One region of the Planococcus sp. SSTMD024 genome, then DNA from elsewhere that is predicted to be linked to it. Evidence: riboswitches for the same ligand, from Rfam matches in the RefSeq annotation. Region 1 holds a riboswitch; the other holds the start of a gene.
What was found. A riboswitch is a leader RNA that binds a small molecule or an ion and turns the genes downstream of it on or off. The one in region 1 is predicted to bind S-adenosylmethionine.
Positions count from the first base shown of each region.

Region 2: linked by a shared signal. The riboswitch ahead of AB9R92_RS08085 (5-methyltetrahydropteroyltriglutamate--homocysteine S-methyltransferase) and the one ahead of metK (methionine adenosyltransferase) in region 1 are both predicted to bind S-adenosylmethionine.

Region 1 is NZ_JBGGNS010000006.1:14,005-21,724, forward strand. It holds gene pckA (phosphoenolpyruvate carboxykinase (ATP)) at 1-1,535, opposite strand, end outside; SAM riboswitch class I at 1,773-1,883, shown strand; gene metK (methionine adenosyltransferase) at 2,086-3,282, shown strand; gene AB9R92_RS01275 (gamma carbonic anhydrase) at 3,317-3,826, opposite strand; gene AB9R92_RS01280 (alpha/beta hydrolase) at 3,927-4,727, shown strand; gene AB9R92_RS01285 (LLM class flavin-dependent oxidoreductase) at 4,778-5,809, shown strand; gene AB9R92_RS01290 (pyruvate oxidase) at 5,910-7,508, shown strand; gene AB9R92_RS01295 (zinc-binding alcohol dehydrogenase family protein) at 7,571-7,720, shown strand, end outside.
Region 2 is NZ_JBGGNS010000021.1:201,218-208,937, reverse strand. It holds gene AB9R92_RS08100 (D-alanyl-D-alanine carboxypeptidase family protein) at 1-827, shown strand, start outside; gene ade (adenine deaminase) at 1,015-2,769, opposite strand; gene AB9R92_RS08090 (SDR family NAD(P)-dependent oxidoreductase) at 3,106-3,849, shown strand; gene AB9R92_RS08085 (5-methyltetrahydropteroyltriglutamate--homocysteine S-methyltransferase) at 3,987-5,114, opposite strand; SAM riboswitch class I at 5,214-5,319, opposite strand; gene AB9R92_RS08080 (class I SAM-dependent methyltransferase) at 5,556-6,149, opposite strand; gene AB9R92_RS08075 (phytoene desaturase family protein) at 6,393-7,720, shown strand, end outside.

The DNA.
Region 1 (7,720 bases):
TTTTCAAAGTTGTCTTTGAACTTCTTCGCCAATTCCTGTGCTTTTTGGTCATAAGCTTCTTTATCAGCCCATGCATTGCGCGGGTTCAATACTTCAGTCGGAACGCCTGGGATTTCTTTCGGCATATTCAAGCCGAAGACGGATTCATGTTCCATTTCCACGCCGTTCAAGTCGCCGCGGATCGCTGCGCGAACCATCGTGCGTGTGTAGGACAATTTCATCCGGCTTCCAACTCCGTAGATGCCGCCAGTCCATCCTGTGTTCACGAGGTAAACATCTGCACCGTGCTCATCGATTTTGTCGCCGAGCATTTCCGCATAGACGGTCGCGTGAAGCGGGAGGAATGGTGAGCCGAAGCACGTCGAGAATGTCGCTTCTGGTGATGTGATGCCGCGTTCTGTGCCGGCAAGTTTCGATGTATAGCCGCTTAGGAAGTGGTACATTGCTTGTTCTTTGGTCAATTTGCTGATTGGAGGCAATACGCCGAACGCGTCCGCCGTCAAGAAGACGATCGTCTTCGGGTGACCTGCGACAGAAGGGACGACGATGTTATCGATGGCATCGATCGGGTATGCTGCACGCGTGTTTTCTGTCAGCGATCCGTTGTCGTAATCCGGGATGCGCGTATCTTCGTCAACGACTACGTTTTCAAGGACCGAGCCGAAACGGATAGCGTCAAAGATTTGCGGCTCGTTTTCACGCGACAAGTTGATCGTTTTTGCGTAGCAGCCGCCTTCGATGTTAAAGACGCCGTTATCGGACCAGCCGTGCTCATCGTCGCCGATTAATTTGCGGTCTTGGTCAGCCGACAAAGTCGTTTTCCCTGTACCGGAAAGTCCGAAGAACAAGGCGACATCGTCATTTTTTCCGACATTCGCCGAGCAGTGCATCGGCAGGATGCCTTTTTCAGGAAGGATGTAGTTCATGATCGAGAAGATGGATTTCTTCATTTCGCCTGCGTATTCCGTACCGCCGATCAAAATGATTTTCTTTTCCATCGAAACGATGATGAAGGTTTCGGAATCCGTTCCGTCCACTGCAGGGTCTGCGTGGAAAGTCGGGGCGTAAACGACAGTGAATTCAGCTTCATGCGCCTTCAGTTCTTCCGCAGTCGGGCGGATGAACAATTGATGGGCGAACAGGTTATGCCACGCATATTCGTTAATCGTCTGAATCGCAAGGCGGGACTCGGGATCCGCGCCGGCAAAGCCTTTGAAGACGTACAAAGCGTCTTTTTCTTTCAAATGATTGAGGACTTTAGCATATAGGTTTTCGAAGATTTCAGAGGAAATCGGGCGATTGACGCTGCCCCAGTCAATTTTGTCTTTCGAAATCGCCTCTTCTACCATATACTTGTCTTTAGGCGAACGGCCAGTGTATTTGCCTGTTTCCGCTTTGACTGCGCCTTCACGCGTCAATACTGCCTCCCCGCGGGATGTTGCTGCCTCTACCAATTGGGGGACGGATAGTTGGATATTGACATTGGAGCCGTTCAAAAGCTCTTTCAAATCATTTGCTAGATTCACTGAAGTCATATATATGTACCTTCCTTTTCGTTTATTCCCAAATGAATGGGGAAGATGTATATTCGAACATTAGTATAACACATTAACGCGATTAGTCTATACTAATAACTAGAAATCTATCAATGTTCATGATTTGTGAATTTTTAATAGTAGAAAAAGCTGCATGCTTAAACGTCTGGCAACCGTTTCCGGTAAAAACGTTGACAGCTGGGGCCGCATTCCGTATGATGGGAAATTGAACGGATACTCTTATTCCGAGCTGGTGGAGGGTGCAGGCCCGATGAAACCCGGCAACCTGCTGCAATTGCAGCGATGGTGCCCAACCTGAAGCAAGGCGAATGCCTTGGACGATAAGAGTGAAAGGTGCTTATGATGATTATTCCTTTCCTCATGTATTAAGATGAGTGAAGGGATTTTTTTATGGAATGCCCTTAATCCTCGTGTGCAGGCTGAAAAAGCTGGAAGTTCAATTCCATAGGTGGAAACGGACTTGACATGGGAAAATGAGTACCGTATCAATTTCGAGAGCAATCTCGCAGGATATAAGGAGGAACTTTTTTTGACAAACCGTCGATTATTCACATCAGAATCAGTAACAGAAGGGCATCCGGATAAAATTTGCGACCAAATTTCAGACGCAATCCTGGATGCGATCCTAACAGAAGACCCGAATGCGCGTGTCGCATGCGAGACGACTGTAACGACAGGGCTCGTCCTTGTCGCAGGTGAAATCACGACATCCACATATGTAGACATTCCGAAAGTCGTCCGCCAGACCGTCAAAGAGATCGGCTATACACGTGCGAAATACGGATTCGATTCCGAGACGAGCGCAGTGTTGACAGCGATTGATGAGCAGTCGGCGGATATCGCTGCCGGCGTCAACGTGGCACTTGAAGCGCGTGAAGGCCAGATGACCGACAAAGAGTTGGATGAGATCGGAGCAGGCGACCAAGGCTTGATGTTCGGGTATGCGTCAAACGAAACAGAGGAATTGATGCCATTGCCGATCAGCCTGGCGCACAAACTCGCACGCCGCTTGGCAGAAGTGCGCAAAGAAGAAATCTTGCCGTATTTGCGCCCTGATGGCAAAACGCAAGTAACGATTGAATATGATGAGAACAATAAACCAGTGCGTGTCGATACGATCGTCATTTCGACGCAGCACCATCCTGAAGTATCGTTGGAGCAAATCCAACGCAACTTGAAAGAATACGTCATCAACGAAGTCGTGCCGGCCGAACTGCTTGACGCCGAAACGAAATACTTCATCAACCCGACAGGACGCTTTGTCATCGGCGGGCCTCAAGGTGATGCAGGGCTTACAGGCCGCAAAATCATCGTTGATACGTACGGTGGTTATGCACGACATGGCGGTGGCGCATTCTCCGGTAAAGATGCGACAAAAGTCGACCGTTCCGGCGCGTATGCAGCCCGTTATGTGGCGAAGAATATCGTCGCGTCTGGCCTTGCCGATAAATGTGAAGTGCAGCTAGCCTATGCAATCGGCGTGGCACATCCGGTATCGATTGCGGTCGATACGTTCGGCACAGGGAAAGTCAGCGAAGACAAATTGATCGAACTCGTGCGCGCAAACTTTGATTTGCGCCCGGCCGGCATCATCAAGATGCTCGACCTGCGCCGCCCGATCTACAAACAGACAGCGGCTTATGGCCATTTCGGACGCACGGATGTCGACCTTCCGTGGGAACGCACAGACAAAGCGGATGCTTTGAAACAACAAGCAAACGCATAATAAAAAGCAGGCGGATTTTTCCCGCCTGCTTTTTCTATTGGAGTGATTTATAATAGGCGGCTTTTTCCGCATACTCCCGGACAATGCGTTCCATGTCCTTTTTGTCCGCTTCGTTCAGTTCACGTACCACTTTTGCCGGGCGTCCGAACGCCAGTGTGCCTGGCGGGATTTTCTTTCCTTGCGGGACGAGACTTCCGGCGCCGATGAATGCCCCTTCGCCAATTTCAGCGCCGTCCAGAATGATCGAGCCCATGCCGACCAGAGCGCCTTTTTTGATTTTGCAGCTGTGAAGGGTCACTTGATGGCCGATCGTGACATTGTCTTCTAGAATCAGCGGGTTGTCCGGGCTTTGGTGGAGCATCGACAGATCTTGGATATTGGTGTTTTTTCCGATAATGGTCGGTGCCACGTCGCCGCGGATGACTGTGTTAAACCAGACAGAGGAGTTTTCGCCGATCGTCACGTCGCCGGTGATGGTCGCGTAATCAGCAATGAATGCCGATTTGTCAATATTTGGTGATTTGTCTTTATATGGATAGATCATGGCAAAGCTCCTTTATCCTTGATAAGATGTAATTAGTTCTAATCGTATCAAAACAACGGAAAAGGTCAATCGATCAAGCTGCATAGGGGAGGCGCGGATTATGTGGAAATGGCAAGCGGAAGGCGATGCAAAAGGCGTTATCGTGTTGATCCATAGTGCATACGAAGAGCATAAGCGTTACGCATGGCAAATCGAAAAATGGCGCAGGAGCGGGTTTCATGTCTACATGGGCGACCTGCCGGGGCATGGGACGCAAGCTGCAGATGATTCGGTGCACCGTGAACAATTTTTCGAGTATGATAAAACGGCTGCTGAACTGCTGCGTTTGGCAGCGGGAAATGATTTGCCGATCGTGCTCGCCGGACACGGCCTCGGAGCAGCGGTTGCCATCCATGCCCTTGCTGAAAGCCGCCATCCCATAGCAGCGCTTATTCTCACATCGCCATGGTTTGAATTGCAAAAAGTGCCGAGCAAGCCAACACTTGCCTTGTCGGGCATCAGCAAGCTTACCGGAAAAGGAAAGATCGACCATGGCATCGAATTGCGCCATTTGACGAGACGCAAGTTCCAGGACGATTCAGCGGAGACCGATCAAACGATCCAAGCGTTCAGTTCACCGGCTTGGTGGAAGGAATTGCAAGGCTATTTGGAGCAGGCAGCACAAACACGGCTTCCCGATCTGCCGGTCATGCTCCACGTAGGCCAGCGCGATTTGATTACGCAAACCGCTGCTGCGCGCACTTGGCTGTCTAAGCAAGCCATGGCTGAATTCCAATTCAAGGAATGGCCGTTTTGCTACCACGACTTGCTGCAGGAACCGGAACGGGAAGAGATCTTCCAGGCAGCGCTGCGCTTTGCTGAAGCGGCAGCGGAATCCGAAAAAATGCGCCGCAGCCAATAAAACATCATTACACTAGCACCTGTACTAAAGAATAGAAAGGAAAGATCAACATGTCACTTCGTTTCAGCATATTAGACCAATCCCCGATCTCACAAGGCCAGACAGCCCGCGAAGCGCTTGCCGATACGGTCCAGCTGGCGACTCACGCAGAAGCTTGGGGCTATACGCGCTTTTGGGTGTCGGAGCATCACGATGCGAAAACTTTGGCGGGCTCTTCACCGGAAATCTTGATCAGCCATATCGGCGCAAAAACTTCATCGATTCGCCTGGGTTCTGGCGGCGTCATGTTGCCGCATTATTCGGCGTTTAAAGTGGCAGAGAACTTCAATTTACTGGAGAACCTATACCCAGGGCGCATCGATGCCGGTGTCGGCCGCGCGCCAGGCGGCATGCCGAGAGCATCGTTCGCTTTATCGAATGGCCGCTTGCGGGATGCGGGGCGCTTTCCTGAACAATTGGATGAGCTGCGCATGTATTTGGAAAACAGCATCCCCGAGTCGCATGATTATTACGGAATGAACGCAACTCCGGTGCCGCCGAAAGCGCCGCCGATCTGGATGCTCGGCTCTGGCGAGGGGTCCTCCCAATTAGCCGCCCAAAAAGGCTTGCCGTATATGTTCGCCCATTTCATCAACGGCGAAGGCGGGCAGGAGTTTGCAGCCAACTACAGAAAAAATTTCATTCCCCATAACGGCAATAGACCGTATACCGGCTTTGCGATTTTTGCCGTATGCCAGGAAACTCAGGAGCAGGCTGAAGATGTCGCGTCTTCACTTGACCTGTCGCTTGCGATGGGTGCGCAGGGCATGCCGTCTGACGGGACGCCGCCTCCGGAACAGGCCGTTGCTTACGAGTATTCGAAGTTCGAAAAGCTGCTCGTCGCAGAAAACCGCCGGCGCATGGTCGTCGGCGACCCTGTGCAAGTGGTGGATCAATTGGAAGTGCTCGGCGCGGAATATGGCGCCGATGAAGTGATGATCGTTTCCGTCGCCCACGATTTCAATGATAAGTTAACGACGTTCCGATTGATCGCTGAAGAAATGGTTAAAAGAACGTCCGAAAAGAAGCAGCAGGTTGAATAAACAGCCAGCTGCTTTTTTGCGTGTTTGCAAAAAAAGGTTTAGAGATGGGCTGGGGGGATAAAGAGTTGGAACGACAGAAATAAAGAAAGAAGGAATGGATATGTTTGAACGCACCGCAGGCAGCCACGTTGTCGAGCTATTGAAGCAATGGAATGTAGACCATATTTACGGAATGCCCGGGGACTCTATCAATGAATTGATGGAGGAACTGCGCAAAGTGGACATTCGTTTTATCCAGATCCGCCACGAGGAAACAGGGGCGCTTGCTGCTTCGGCTTATTCGAAACTAACCGGGCGCATCGGCGTGTGCCTGTCAATTGCAGGGCCAGGGGCGATCCATTTGCAGAACGGGTTGTATGATGCAAAGAAAGACAAAACACCGGTGCTCGCGATCGTCGGGCAAGTGACCAGCAGTTCTGTCGGGACCGATACGTTCCAGGAATTGAAATTGGAATCGATGTTTGAAGACGTGTCGGTTTATAACCGCCGCGTGCAAAATGCCGAACAATTGCCGGATATGCTCAATCAGGCGGTGCGCGCAGCGTATGCCGAAAAAGGCCCGGCTGTGCTCGTTGTGTCGGACGACCTATTCAGCACCAAAATCAAAAGAGAGAAGGAGATGACCTCTCCTGAATATTCCGTGCCGCATGTCCGGGCGGCGGAAGAAGATTTGAAGGAAGCGTTAAAGCTATTGGAATCCGCCAAAAAGCCGGTCATCCTGGCAGGCAAAGGCGCGCAGCAGGCATCCGGCGAAGTGTTGGCATTGTCGGAAAAACTGAAAGCCCCACTGATTGCATCGCTTCCGGCAAAAGGATTGATTCCTGATAATCACCCGAATAACCTCGGGCAGCTCGGGCAACTCGGAACGGAACCGGCTGAACAGGCGATGAAACAGGCGGACCTGGTTATTCTGGCAGGCACCGCATATCCGTACCGTGAGTATCTGCCGGATAAGGCGCAGGCAATACAGATCGATATTGATCCGCGCGTGATTGGAAAGTATTACCCAGCGACAGTGGGGGTAGTCGGTGAACTTGGACCGGCGCTTTCTTGGTTGACAGGTCAATTAGGTGAAAAAGATCCAGGTTTCTTGGATGAATTCAAAGAAAAAAGAAGCGATTGGCATGACAAATTGCGTGCTGATGTCGATAAACAAACCGATAGGCTTCAACCCCAGCAAGTCCTGGGTGAAATCCAGCACATCATGGAGCAGGACGCTGTCGTCTCACTCGATGTCGGAAGCATCACCATCTGGACGGCGAAATATTTGCAGTTAGCCGGCCAAAAGCTGGTCTTGTCTTCTTGGCTCGGCACGATGGGCTGCGGTTTGCCGGGAGCGATGGCAGCGAAACTGGCGTATCCGGAAAGACAGGCGATCGCCATCGTTGGGGACGGCGGATTTTCCATGGGCATGCAGGATTTTGTCACTGCGGTTAAATACGAGCTGCCAATGATCATCGTCGTCTTCAATAACCAGAAACTTCAATTGATAGAAGACGAACAGAAAATGGCAGGCAATAAGCCGACCAATGTCGAGCTGGCCAATATCGACTTTGCTGCGTTCGCTATTGCGTGCGGCGGTGGAGGCTATACGGTAAAAACGCGCGCTGAATTGCAAGATGCTTTATCAAAAGCGAAAGCAAGCAAACAGCCCGTCGTCATCGACGCATACGTGGAAGACATCTCGGCTGTATTCTAAAAGGAATGGCTATGAGACATTTGATGTAAATGAAAGGAAGGCGAAATGGATTGACTTCGAAAATGACAGCACTAGGATTTTACAAACCGGGGAATACGGAACAACCGCCTGAGTTCGAAGCGGTGGAGTTGGACAAACCTGAACCAAAAGGGCACGATTTGCTTGTCGAAGTGAAGGCGGTATCGGTGAATCCGACCGATTACAAAACGCGC
Region 2 (7,720 bases), on a different contig from region 1:
CGAAAACAGGTTATGTTCATTCCGACTACCTAGCAAAAGTCGAGAAAGCAGCACTAGAAACACCAAAGGCAAGCCCGGCCACGCATTTTGCGAAAAGCAACGTGAACCTTCGTACAGGGGCTTCGACAAAACACAAAATCGTTTTGCAGATTCCAAAAAACGGAAAAGTTTCGTATATCTCCAAAAGCGGCATCTGGTACAAAGTGAAGTATGGCACGAAAACAGGTTATGTTCACTCGGACTACCTAACGAAAATTGGGGAAGCAGCACCATCGAAATACCCGGCTCCTTCGACGGACACACCAGGCAAATACGTGGACGACATCCTGATCGTGAACAAAAAGTACGCGTTGCCTTCAACTTACAATCCTGGAGTCAATGCGACGGCCAAAAAAGCATTGGACGCCATGATTGCTGAGGCAAAGAAACAGAGCGTCACATTAAAAATCACGAGTTCATATCGTTCTTATTCGTATCAAGACACCTTGTATAATAACTATGTGAAAAAGCACGGCAAAGCAAAAGCTGACCGATTCAGCGCACGTCCTGGGCATTCTGAACACCAGACTGGATTAGCGTTCGATTTAGGCGGAGTTAATCAAGCCCACTGGTTTGAAGAGTCGTTTGCGAACACCAAAGAAGGAAAATGGCTGGCTTCAAACGCTCATAAATACGGTTTCCACTTGCGCTACCAAAAAGGCAAGGAAGACATCACAGGCTACATGTTTGAGCCGTGGCACTTCCGTTATATTGGCGAGGATAACGCTACTAAAATCAAAGCTACTGGAAAAACGCTTGAAGAGTACTTCAATATTCCAGGGAAATAAACGGAGAAAAAAGAGTCTCGTAGGAGGCTCTTTTCTTATGGATACAATCAATTAAAATATCGACATAAAAATGCATGAAGACCCTCCATATTCTCAGGGGGTCTTCATGTTTTTCTGCTTAAATTGTGTGGCACACAGGGACGAGTTCAGGCATATCCAACAGACAAACTCCGCCATATCAATGTTCTCATTCATCTCCAGATGGTTGAATTGTGTCAAACACAGGGACAGGTACGGAAATATGCCGGAATTTCGCAACGTCGAACAAGCCGCGGTCAGTCAGTTTCAGGTGGGGAATGACCGGCAGCGACAGAAACGACAAGGTCAGAAACGCGTTGAAATAAGTCGGCGCGCCGATCCGCAGCAGGCTTTCATCGAGTGTCTTGAGTTGCTCGTAAACGGCGGTGAACGGTTGGGTGGACATCAAGCCGGCAATCGGAAGCGACAAGCTCGCCAAGACTTGGCCGTTCTGGACGACGGCGAGCCCGCCTTGCAATTCTTGGAGTGCATTAATTGCCGCCAACATGTCCTCATCGTTTGTCCCGACCACAATCACATTATGGGAGTCGTGCGCCACGGTTGTCGCGATGGCGCCATTTTGAAGTCCCAGCCCTTTGACAATACCGAGGCCGATATTGCCGGTCGCGCGGTGGCGTTCGATGACGGCGATTTTCAAATGGCCGCTTTCCGGATTCGAAACAAACATGCCGTCGGCGACTGGCACTTCTTCGATTAAATGCTCGGTGATCAATTTGTTCGGGTTGATGCCGATGACATGGGCGCTTGCATTCGCCCCCATTGAAATTTGCAAACTCTCTACGGACAGCTCGGCAATGCGCACCGTCTCCCGCACCGGCGAGCTGTCGCTGTCTGCATTCATAGGACCCATGTAGCGTCCGTCTTTCGCTGCCAATTGCCCGGCCTTGTAAACTTCCGCAATCGTGAAGTCTTGCAAATTATCGAGCAGGATAAAATCCGCATCGTAGCCAGGAGCGATGGCGCCTTTTTGGTGCAGCCCGAAACATTGGGCGGCGTTGAGGGTCGCCATCGAAATGGCGGTGATGGGGTTGATTCCGTAGCGGATTGCCGTCCGGACGTTGTAATCGACGCTGCCTTCTTCGATGAGATCATCGAGATGCTTATCGTCGGTGCAGAACAAGCAGCGCTGCGCGTTTTGTTCGGTCACGCCTTCAAGCAGCGCGTGGAGATCTTTGGCGACCGAACCTTCGCGCAGCATGACATACAGGCCGCGTTCGATGCGCGCCGTCATTTCTTCTTTCGTCACGCATTCGTGATCCGTCAAGATGCCGGTGGTGCCGTAGACATTGATGTCGTTATCGGTGAGGCCTGCTGTGTGGCCGTCAATCTGCCGGCTCAGCAGCAGTTTATCGAGCATCGCTTCGTCTCCTTGCAGAACTGCAGGAAAATCCATCACTTCCGCCAAGCCGAGCACTTGGTTGCGCTTGAGAAAAGGCCGTAAATCGTCGGCAGAAAGCTGTGCGCCCGCATTCTCGAAAGATGTCGCCGGGACGCAGGACGGCAGCATCATTTTAATATCGAGCATGGCCAGCTCTGCATCTTTCAGCATGAATTCAAGCCCGGCCGTTCCGCTGACATTGGCGATTTCATGCGGGTCGGTGATAACGGTCGTCACGCCATGCGGCAGAACGACTTGCGAAAATTGCTGAGGTGTCACCATCGACGATTCGATATGGACGTGGGCATCGATCAAACCGGGAGCGATGAACTTGCCTGTGGCATCGATTTCCTCAATGCCTTCGTAGTTGCCGATTCCGACAATGACGCCGTCGCTGATCGCGACATCTCCGGTCGTCAAGGTTTTCGTGAAGACATTAACGATCGAGGCATGGCGGATGACCAGGTCTGCTTTTTTCTGCTTGTTGGCAACATCGATTCTATTTTTCAGTTGGGCTTTTTTCATGGCTACTCACGCTCCTTTGTCTGCTCGCTTGGGGATTGAATGCTAGTTAAGTTTTGCCTTATTTTACAGCAGAGCGAACGGAAGCTCTAGCGCTAGAGAGAAAAATATCCGCCGGTGTCCCTGTGTGCCACACAATTCAGGTCACAGAAAACGCATGGGCAGTGGAAAAGGGTGTGAAACCGTCCCTGTGTCCGGCACAATTCCGGGCTTCATTTTCATTGAGCATCAGCTTGAATTAAATTAAATATTGAAAATTCAGAATTGTTTCCTTATAATGATTGTGAATGAAATCTACTCAGGGTTTACAGGAAGATATCAATGAGGAGGAGATCGTGAATGGGACGGTTGGATGGAAAAGTTGCCATTATAACTGGGGGAGCTAGGGGGATGGGGGCATCCCATGCCAAAAGATTTTTAGAAGAAGGCGCCAAGGTCATGATTACCGATATTTTGGAAAAAGAAGGCGAAGCGATGGCAAATGAACTTGGCGGGAACATCCAATTTATGAAACATGATGTCACGAAAGGTTCGGAGTGGGAAAAGGTAGTGGCAGAAACGGAATCCGCTTTTGGCCCTGTCAGCATTCTGGTGAATAACGCGGGTATCGTCTACGTGAAGCCAATGGATGAACTAACAGAAGAGGATTACCGGAAAGTCATTGATATCAATCAAGTATCGGTATTTTTAGGTATGAAACATGTTCATAAGTCCATGTCCAAAGCAAAAAATGGCTCTATCATCAATATTTCATCCGTTAGTGGTCTGAGAGGAAGCAAAGGAACTATGGCGTACGATGCTTCGAAGTTTGCGGTTAGGGGCATGACGAAAACGGCAGCAGTCGAATTGGGTGCGGAGGGAATCCGCGTCAACTCCATTCATCCAGGGATCATTGAAACGCCGATGATCATACAGGAAGATACCAAAGAGACAGTGAGGGAACTTGCCAAAGCCATCCCTTTAAAGCGCACCGCCCAGCCAGAGGAAGTGAGCAATTTGGTGGTGTATTTGGCTTCGGATGAAGCCAGCTATTCCACCGGTTCCGAATTTGTGATCGATGGCGGCATGACGGCCAAGTTATGAGTGGTGTCCCTGTGTGCCACACAATTCGAACAGCTGAAACCGCATAGTGCGTGACGTAGGATATAAAACTGTCCCTGTGCACCACACAATTCCAAGCAAAAAGGCAAGCGCGATTTTTCGCGCTTGCCTGTTTTAATTTACTCTCCAAAAATCTCTTCAGAAACTTCCACGATGTACCGCAGTTTGTCCCATTGCTGCTCTTCGGTGAGGAGATTGCCGTGATGCGTCGAAGCGAATCCGCATTGCGGGCTGATGCACAACTGCTCGAGCGGCACGTATTTTGCGGCTTCTGCGACGCGTGCTTTGATCGCTTGTTTGTCTTCGAGCTCGCCGTTTTTTGAAGTGAAGACGCCGAGCACGACTTTCGGTCCGCCGTCTGGAATGTGCTCGAGTGGCTGGAAGCTGCCGGAGCGGTCGTCGTCGTATTCCAGGAAGAAGCCGTCGACTTTTTCTTTGGCGAACAAAGTCGGCGCGATCAATGCGTAGCTGCCTTCGAAGGCCCAGTCGGATTGATAATTGCCGCGACACAGGTGAGTCGTCACGGCAAGGTCTTCCGGTTTGCCTTCCAACACGCCGTTTGCGACGCGAAGCGCCAAGTCGATCAAATAGTCGCGGTTGTATTTGCCGTCGTTGAACGGGATGTCGGGCGATGACAGCCCTGCGATATAGACATCGTCGATCTGGATATAGCGCGCACCGGCGTCATAAAACGCCTTGAAAGCGTCGCGGTAAGCTTGGATGACATCTTTCGCGTAGTCTTCCAAATCCGGGTAGATGGCTTCGTCGCGGATGCCTTGGTTGAAAAATTGGTTTGGGCTTGGGATCGTCAGTTTCGGAACCGCGCGGCCGCCGACGATTTCCTTGAATTCGATGAAATCGCTGAGGAACGGGTGGTTTTCGTTGAACGAGATCTTGCCGGTATTGCGGACGTCGTAAGCTTCGGTTTCGACGTTTTTAAACTGATAGCCTTTTTCCGGCGTGTAGCCTTCAAAGCCGTTGATATGCGCCATGAAATCGGTATGCCAGAACGTGCGGCGGAATTCGCCGTCTGTCACCGCTTTGAGGCCGACTTCGATTTGCTTGTCGACGATGCGCTTGATTTCCGTCGTCTCGATTTCCCGCAGCTGTTCCGCGGTGATGGCGCCTTCTTTGAACTGCTTGCGCGCCTCGTGAATGCTGTCGGGACGCAGCAAGCTGCCAACATGGTCCGCCTTGAATGGGGCAGTTGTCAGTTTTAGGTTTGTTTGAATAGTTGAATGGGTCATGAGGAATTCCTTCTTTCTGTTTTAAGTGTAGGTGGTAGAAATAAAAAAAACGGGGCTTTCTTCGATAAGAAGAAAGCCCCGTTGATGGAAAATGCATTCTTCTTATCTTCTAGGCTTGCGCCTATTGGAATTAGCACCTTGTCCTGAATCAGGGCGGTTGCTGAGACTTCACAGGGCCAAATCCCTCCGTCTCTCTTGATAAGAAATCGATTATTAAGTTAGTTGCTGGTTGATGTTGTTCACATTAAACCAATCTTCGGACAATTGCAAGGGAATTGGGAATTATTTTTTGTCCCTGTGCACCACACAATTCGAGTAGTGCCCCATGCAGGATAAGTGAATAAGAAATACCTTCAAATCAGGATCAGTAATATTCCTTCTGTATTTTCATGCCTTCAGGTAAATAGTCATAATTGTGCCGTACACAGGGACAGCTACAATTCACAACGGTTTCCGGCTCTCAATGGTCAAAAACAGCCCGCCGTAATAGGATTCCACCTTCACGATTTCGAGCGGTGAGCGATTGACCAAATCGAGCGTATCGCGGTCCAAATGGCACCCGTCGCATAGCTTTTTCCAGACGGGTGTCAAAAATTCCTGGGATTTGCCTATAAGCGGCTGGTCCATTTTGACATGTTCGAACATGAGAATCCGGGCACCGGGTTTGCTAACCCGATAGACTTCTTCGAGCGCTTTGGCTGGGTCTGGAATCGTGCAAAAGACTAAAGTTGCGACGACGGTATCGAAGCTGTTATCGGCGAAGGGCAGTTTTTCAGCGACTGCTTCGTACGTATAGATCGGCGTCTTCGATTTTTGGATGCGCTTTTCTGCCTGTTTGCTCATTTCCGGATTCGGTTCGATGGCGTCTACCCGTTTGGCATGTTGGTAATAGCGGAAGTTTGCGCCTGTCCCGAAGCCGATTTCAAGCACGCGTCCAGTTGCTTGCTGGACGAGGTTTTTGCGGATTTTCTCAAAACGTGTTTTTTCCAGCGGCTTCATGGCAGTGTCGTATATTCGTGGCAGAAATCCAGCCATAGCGGTCAACTCCTGTCTTTTGGCTTGCCTGTCTTTATACCATTCCACTTTTCCCGTTCGATGTCCTGTTTACTCTTAAATTAAACAGGGCGCCTGTGATTATACAAAAACTATACAATATGCGTTTTTAAGCTTATTATGAAGGGAATAACAAGGATACCGGCTGCGTGTGGAAGAAATCGCCATACAGGCAATTTTGATGAAAAAAGATACATATTTCAATGAAAAAGGGGCGGAACATATATGGGGAAGGCGAAGAAATCCGTAATCGTGATCGGGGGCGGCCTTGGGGGCTTGTCGGCGGCGATTTCGTTGCAGCAAAAAGGTTACGAGGTGTCGTTATATGAAAAGAACGAGCATATCGGCGGAAAAGTGAACCGCTTGGAACGTGACGGCTTCGGTTTTGACCTGGGCCCGTCGATTTTGACGATGCCGCATATTTTCGACCGCCTGTTCCAAGCGAGCGGCAAGAACATGACGGATTATGTGCCGATGCAGCGCTTGGAACGCGAGTGGCGCTCGTTTTTCCCGGATGGCACGGTGATCGACTTGTATCATGACCTTCATTTGATGGAGCGGGCGAATCCGGCGTTGTCGAAAAAGGACATGAAGGAATATTACGCGCTATTGAAGTATGCGAAGCGGATTTACGAGACGACCGAGCGCAGCTATTTGAAAGAAGGATTCGAGTCGCCAAAAGAAGCGGTCGCTCAAAACGGCATCCTTGCGACTTTGACTGGATTTGATTTGACCTCGACGATGTACAGCGCGATTTCAAAGCGCATCACGAATCCGCATTTGCGCGATATGCTCTCGTATTATGTGAAATACGTCGGGTCTTCGCCTTACAGCGCGCCCGCCGTGCTCAATATGATGATTTATATGCAGCACGCGCAAGGCTGTTGGTATGTGCCGGGCGGCATGCACAATTTGGCAGGCGGCATGGAAAAATTGGCGCGCGAAATTGGCGTCCAGCTCCATACCGGCATGGGCGTGATCCGTGCCTTGACGAGCGCGGAAGGCCAGATCACCGGCGTCGAACTCGAAGACGGCAGTTTCCAAACCGCTGATTATTACGTATCAAATATGGAAGTCATCCCGTTCTATCAAAAAATGGTCAAGGCGGAGCACGACTTTGTCGACAAACTGGAGAAGAAATACGAACCGGCCAGTTCCGGGCTCGTCTTGCATCTCGGCGTCAAGAAGACGTACCCGCAGCTGAATCACCACAATTTCTTCTTCTCGGACAATTTAAAAGAGCAGATGGACAAAGTGTTCGAGCGCCACGAACTGCCGGACGATCCGACGATCTACCTCGTCAACGTCAACAAGACCGATCCGGCGCAAGCGCCGGAAGGGCACGAGAACATCAAGATCCTGCCGCATATCCCGTATATTCAGGACAATCCGTTTACGCCGGAACAGTACAAGGAATTCGAAGAGCGCGTCATCGACAAGCTCGAACGCATGGGGCTGGACGGTTTGCGTGAAAACATTGTGGTGCGCGACGTCTGGACGCCGCATGATATCGAACGCATCTATGGTTCGGACCGCGGCGCGATTTACGGCAC